Regions from separate parts of the Ancylobacter sp. TS-1 genome, predicted to be linked through region 2. Evidence: predicted binding sites of a transcription regulator. Region 2 holds the regulator's gene; each other region holds the start of a gene.

Evidence for each region. The regulator PhoB, encoded in region 2, activates phosphate uptake and scavenging genes when phosphate is short. The targets are predictions, from matches to a motif close to TGTCATNNANCTGTCAT.
Region 1: the regulator PhoB is predicted to act here: its motif matches at 1,019-1,035, upstream of GBB76_RS17345 (ArsJ-associated glyceraldehyde-3-phosphate dehydrogenase).
Region 3: the regulator PhoB is predicted to act here: its motif matches at 835-851, upstream of GBB76_RS11535 (DUF2794 domain-containing protein).

Annotation. Positions count from the first base shown of each region.
Region 1 is NZ_CP045144.1:3,681,886-3,684,081, forward strand. Features, by position in the region: gene GBB76_RS17345 (ArsJ-associated glyceraldehyde-3-phosphate dehydrogenase) at 1-930, opposite strand, end outside; gene arsH (arsenical resistance protein ArsH) at 1,135-1,899, opposite strand; gene GBB76_RS17355 (MFS transporter) at 1,912-2,196, opposite strand, start outside.
Region 2 is NZ_CP045144.1:2,983,112-2,985,307, reverse strand. Features, by position in the region: gene GBB76_RS14040 (SDR family oxidoreductase) at 109-873, shown strand; gene phoB (phosphate regulon transcriptional regulator PhoB) at 930-1,631, opposite strand; gene phoU (phosphate signaling complex protein PhoU) at 1,682-2,196, opposite strand, start outside.
Region 3 is NZ_CP045144.1:2,452,387-2,454,582, forward strand. Features, by position in the region: gene GBB76_RS11530 (thioredoxin family protein) at 1-508, shown strand, start outside; gene GBB76_RS11535 (DUF2794 domain-containing protein) at 905-1,246, shown strand; gene aguB (N-carbamoylputrescine amidase) at 1,273-2,166, shown strand; gene aguA (agmatine deiminase) at 2,172-2,196, shown strand, end outside.

The sequences.
Region 1 (2,196 bases), 700 kb from region 2:
CGAGAGGCCGTCGACGATGGAGGAGCGGGTGTCGCGGGCATAGTCGGCGGAGACCAGCGGGCGCGGCTCATAGCCGAGAATGCCGGCAAGCGGGCCCTGCGCGGCGGAGCGGAACAGCTCGTTCACCTCTTCCACCGTGGTCGGGCGCTTCATCTCGAACACCGCGTCGGTGAGCGAGGCGTTGAGCACCGGGGCGCGCACGGCATGGCCGTTCAGCTTGCCCTTCAGCTCGGGATAGATCAGCGCGATGGCGGTGGCGCTGCCCGTGGTGGTGGGCTGGAGCGACAGCATGGCGGATCGCGCGCGGCGCAAATCCTTGTGCGGTGCGTCGACGACCACATTGGTGTTGGTCGGGTTGTGGATGGTGGTGATCTGGCCATGGCGGATGCCGATCGCCTCATGGACGACCTTCACCACAGGGGCGAGGCAGTTGGTGGTGCAGGACGCCGCCGTGACGACGGGGTGTGCCGCCGGGTCGTAGAGGTGCTCGTTGACGCCGACGACGACGTTGAGCACCGAGGGGACCTTCACCGGCGCGGCGACGATCACCCGCTTGGCGCCGCGATCCAGATGGCCCTGCAGGACGGCCGGGGTCAGGAACTTGCCGGTGCATTCCAGCACGACGTCGATGCCGAGGTCGCCCCACGGGATGTCGGCCGGGGCGGCATGGGCGGAGAAGGAAATGCGCCTGCCGTCTATGGTGACGGCCTCGTCGCCCGAGGCCTCGATCTGCGCGCGCCAGCGCCCCTGCACGCTGTCGAATTCGAGGAGATGCGCGGTGGCTGCGGCGCCGCCCTTGATCTCGTTGAAATGGACGACATCGAGCCGGTTTCCGGCGCGCGGATCGCTGCTCTGACGCTCGGCGGCCCCCATCGCCGCGCGCAGCGCCAGCCGCCCGATCCGCCCCATGCCGCTGATGCCGACCTTCATGCCCGGATCTCCCTCGGATTGCCGATGACCCGGACGCTCGCCCGCTGTGGCGGCGCGCTTCCGGCCCCCTGCGCCGTACCAGCCGCGAATGACAGTTCGGTGACGGTCTGCGCGCCACGAGGGGGTCGGAATGGCTCAAGTTCGCCTTTTCCGTGATTATTATTTCGAGACATATCGACACGCCCGGGTGGCGTGCCCACCCGCCTACCGGGGAGCCTGCGTTCCCGTCATGGCGATGGTCGCGAGATCGGTTTCCGGCGCCGCCCTCTCCTGAACCGCCTTCAGGGCGGCTTCCCGGCGCTCGCTGTAGCGGCTGGTGAAATAGTCGCGGCGGTCGCGGGTCAGCAGGGTGAACTTCACCAGTTCCTCCATCACGTCGACCACGCGGTCGTAATAGGGCGACGGCCTCATCCGCCCGGCCTCGTCGAATTCCTCGAACGCCTTGGCCACCGAGGACTGGTTGGGAATGGTGATCATCCGCATCCAGCGGCCGAGCACGCGCAGCGTGTTGACCGCGTTGAAGGATTGCGAGCCGCCGGAGACCTGCATCACCGCCAGCGTGCGCCCCTGCGTCGGGCGGATGCCGCGATATTCCAGCGGCAGCCAGTCGATCTGGCACTTGAACAGGCCGGTGATGGTGCCGTGCCGCTCCGGGCTGCACCAGACCTGCCCTTCCGACCATTCCGACAGCGCGCGCAGTTCCTGCACCTTGGGATGATCCGCCGGCACGCTGTCCGGCAGCGGCAGGCCGCTGGGGTCGAAGATGCGCGTCTCCGCCCCCATGGCGGTCAGAAGACGCGCGGCTTCCTCGACCAGCAGCCGGCTGTAGGAGCGCGCGCGCAGCGAGCCGTAGAGCAGCAGGATGCGCGGGGGATGCGTCATCGGCGCGGCGGGCGCCAGCTTGTCCAGTTCCGGCCGGTCGAAATGGCCGGGGTCGAGCGCATCGGTGAAATCGTCGAAGGTGCTCATCGATCGGAAGCCTCAGGGCGTGGCCGCGCGGCGCGAAAGGAAGGCGGCCAGCCAGAAGCCGACGGCCACAATGACGGTCGTGATGACGATGCAGAACAGCACGCCATCATAGGAACCCGACATCGACCAGATCAGCGCGGCGCCGAGCGGGGTCAGCGCGCGCGAGACGGTGCTCGGCGCCGACATCGCCCCGTTTACCGCGCCATAGGCCTCGCGGGTGAGCATTTCCGGCACGGAAAGCCCGCGCACGATGGTGGTGATGCCGTTGGCCGCGCCATAGAACAGGGCGACGAGCGC
Region 2 (2,196 bases):
CCGGACACGATTTCCGCCGTTTGCAGGCTAATCCGAACACGACGTTATCACCATACTACTCGCCGACGCGCCGCCATGGGCGGTCTTGGACATTGCGAGGAGACATAGATGGGACGTCTTGATGGAAAGGTGGCACTGATCGCCGGCGCCAGTGCCGGCATCGGCCGGGCGACGGCGGTGCTGTTCGCCCGCGAGGGGGCGAAGCTGGTGCTGGGTGCCCGGCGGCAGGCCGAGCTCGACGCGCTGGCGGCGGAGATCGTCGCGGCCGGCGGCACGGCGGCGGTGCTCGCCGGCGACGTGCGCGACGAGGACTATGACCGCGCGCTGGCGGCCCTGGCGGTGGAGCGGTTCGGCCGGCTCGACATCGCCGTCAACAATGCCGGCACGCTCGGCGAAAAGGGCCCCAGCACCGGCGTCTCGGCCAAGGGGTGGGAGGACACGCTGGCGGTGAACCTCACCGGCTCCTTCCTCGGCGCCAAGCATCAGATCGGCGAGATGCTGAAGACCGGCGGCGGCTCGGTGATCTTCACCTCGACCTTCGTCGGCTACACGGCGGCGTTTCCCGGCCTCGCCGCCTATGCCGCCTCCAAATCCGGGCTGATCGGCCTCACCCAGGCGCTGGCCGCCGAGTTCGGGCCGCAGGCTATCCGGGTGAACGCGATCCTGCCCGGCGCGGTGGAGACCGACATGTTCCGCGAGGCCAACGACACGCCGGAAGCGCAGGCTTTCGTCACCGGCCTGCATGCGCTGAAGAGGGTCGCCAAACCGGAGGAACTGGCACGCTCGGTGCTCTACCTCGCCTCGGACGACTCTTCCTTCGTCTCGGGCACCGCCCATCTGGTCGATGGCGGGCTGTCGATCACCCGCGCCTGACCGTCCGGGGCGACGGTAGCTTGGGCGACGGTGGCGGCCCGGCATCGTCGCCCCGCTCAATGCGCGCGGGCGAACATCTCGTTGAAGGAATAGCCGGAGCCGCGCACGGTGCGGATCGGGTCGGGCTGGCGCGGGCGGTTGAGCGCCTTGCGCAGTCGGCCGACATGCACGTCCACGGTGCGCTCGTCGATATAGACGTCCTGCCCCCACACGCCGTCGAGAAGCTGCTCGCGCGAATAGACGCGGCCCGGCGACTGCATGAGGAACTCCAGCAGCCGGAACTCGGTGGGGCCGAGATGAAGTTCACGGCCGGCGCGATGCACGCGCTTGGTCTCGCGGTCCAGTTCGATGTCGCCGGCACGCAGCAGGGTCGAGATGTGCTCGGGCTTGGCCCGGCGCAGCAGCGCCCGCACCCGGGCCACCAGCTCGGGCACGGAGAAGGGCTTCACCACATAGTCGTCGGCGCCGGTGGCGAGGCCGCGCACGCGCTCGGTCTCCTCGCCGCGCGCGGTGAGCATGAGGATCGGCATGCGCTCGGTCTCGGGCCGGGCCCGCAGGCGCCGGCACAGCTCGATGCCGGAGAGGCCGGGCAGCATCCAGTCGAGGATGAGCAGGTCCGGCACGCTCTCGCGCAGGCGGGTCTCCGCCTCGTCGCCGCGGCCGACGCTGTCGACCGCGTAGCCTTCCGATTCCAGATTGTAGCGGAGCAGGAGGGTGAGGGGCTCCTCATCCTCCACGATCAGAATATTGGTGGGCATGGTCTGCTATCCGATCGCTCGTCGCCCCGGGGTTCGTCCCGGGACGGGCCTCAGGCCGGGAAGGCCACGCTGGTCAGGCTGCTGGTGTCCTGCTTCGGCCGCTCCTCGGTGAGCAGCTGGCCGGTGGTCAGGTAATGCACCGTCTCGGCGATGTTGGTGGCGTGGTCGCCGATGCGCTCGATGTTCTTGGCGCAGAACAGCAGGTGCGTGCACAGCGAGATGTTGCGCGGATCCTCCATCATGTAGGTGAGGAGTTCGCGGAACAGCGAGGTGTAGAGCACGTCGACCTCGCCGTCGCGCTGCCAGACGTCGAGCGCGCGGGCCGCGTCGCGGCTGGCATAGGAATCCAGCACCATCTTGAGCTGCTCGAGCACGATGCCCGACATGTGCTCCACGCCGCGCACCAGCTTCTGCGGGTGGAACTCGCCGGTGAGCGCCAGCACGCGCTTGGCGGTGTTCTTGGCGAGGTCGCCAATGCGCTCGAGGTCGTTGGCGATGCGCATCGCGGCGACGATCTCGCGCAGGTCGCCGGCCAGCGGCTGGCGGCGGGCGATGGTGAGAACCG
Region 3 (2,196 bases), 530 kb from region 2:
GAAGGACACGCTGGCCAAGCACGGCCATTCGCTGCGCCAGAAGGCCTATGCCCGCATGCGCGGCGACGGCAAGATGTTCACCCCGCAGGCGGTCGTGAACGGGCGCGTGATGGCCATCGGCTCCGACCGCGCGATGATCGAGCGCACCGTTTCCGCCATCGCCCGCCCCACCGTCCCGGTGGCGGTGGAGACCATGGGCGACCGGGTGCGGATCACGGTCGGCGCCGCGCCCGGCGCCGGCGCGGGCGAGGTGTGGCTGTGCCCCGTCGCCTCGCGCATGAAGGTCGATATCGGCCGCGGCGAGAACGAGGGCACCAGCATGACCTACCACAATGTGGTGCGCGGCTGGGTCAAGCTCGGCAACTGGAACGGCGACGAGGCGAGCTACGAGGCGGCGCTGCGCCGCCTGCCGGGCGACCCGACCGACGCGGTCGTCGTCTTCGTGCAGTCCGGTTCGTCGACCGAGCCCGGCCCCGTGCTCGGCGCCGCGCTCCAGCCGCTGCCCTGACACCAGCCCGTTTCCGTTCTCATCCGGACAAAGAAAAAGGCCCGGCGGGGGAGCCGGGCCTGAAGGTCAATTCGGGGATTGAACCTAGAACGTAACGTCAGGCCGGTCCACGAGCACCGCGGGGGGCTGGGGGGCTGGGAAACCGATGCGCCACGTGCACCGGCCCAACGCTATGATGAGAGATTGGAAGCCGGGCACGGCATCGCAACGGCTGAATTCGGGCGGCCGTGTGAATTCCGTTAACGAGGGCGTGAACGGCTGTCCGCCGGGCACAAGAGCGGCCCACACGCGAAAGGCGCTTGAAGGCGCCCCCGGCGAGGTGGATCATGACAGGCAAATGACGCGTTGCGCCGGAGGCCGCCTTGGCAGCGGGCCCGGATCAGCCGGAGGAGCCGCGTGGCGGAAATTGACCCCATAGCCTTGCCGGTCGGCGCGCGTGCCGATCTCGTCACCTTCGACCGGCGCGAGCTCGACCTCATCCTCGACCTTTACGGGCGCATGGTGGCGCTCGGCGAATGGCGCGACTACGCCATCGACTTCACCCGCGACAAGGCCGTGTTCTCGATCTTCCGCCGCGCCGCCGAGGTGCCGATCTACCGCATCGAGAAGGACCCGCGCCTCGCCCGCCGGCAGGGCGCCTACACGGTGGTGTCGCAGACCGGCCTCATCCTGAAGCGCGGGCACGAGCTTCGCCGCGTCGTCGCGGTGCTCGAAAAGCCGCTGCGCGCGGTCAACTGACCCGCCGACCCTCTACACCGGAGAACATGATGCGCAGCCTGACCGTTGCCGCCACCCAGATGCGCTGCGACTGGGACATCGAGGCCAACATCGCCCGCGCCGAGGCGCTGGTGCGCGAGGCCGCCGGACGCGGCGCGACGCTCATCCTGCTGCAGGAGCTGTTCGAGACCCCCTATTTCTGCCAGGACCAGCTCTACGAGTTCCTCGACCTCGCCGCTCCCTTCGAGGGCAACCGGCTGATCGCCCGTTTCGCCGGGCTGGCCCGGGAACTCGGCGTGGTGCTGCCGGTCTCCTTCTTCGAGCGTGCCGGGCAGGCGACGTTCAACTCCATCGCGGTGATCGACGCCGACGGCTCGATCCTCGGCCTCTACCGCAAGAGCCACATTCCGGACGGGCCGGGCTACACTGAGAAATTCTACTTCTCCCCCGGCGACACCGGCTTTCGCGTGTGGGACACGGCGGTCGGGCGCATCGGCGTCGGCATCTGCTGGGACCAGTGGTTCCCCGAATGCGCCCGCGCCATGGCGCTGCTGGGCGCCGAGGTGCTGCTCTACCCGACCGCCATCGGCTCCGAGCCGCACGATACCGGCCTCGACTCGTCCGGCCACTGGCAGCGCGTGATGCAGGGCCATGCGGGGGCCAACCTCACCCCGCTGATCGCCTCCAACCGCATCGGCACCGAGCCGGGGCGCAACGGGACTGAGATAACCTTCTACGGCTCCTCCTTCATCGCCGGGCCGACCGGCGAGAAGGTCGCCGAGGCGGGCCGCACCGACGAGACCGTGCTCACCGCGACCTTCGACCTCGACGGCATCGCCCGCCAGCGCCAGAGCTGGGGCGTGTTCCGCGACCGGCGGCCGGAACTCTACGCGCCGCTGCTCTCCCTCGACGGGCGCGCGCCCACCCGCCGGATCGGATGAGCCCCATGAGCGACACCCTGACCAGCCTTC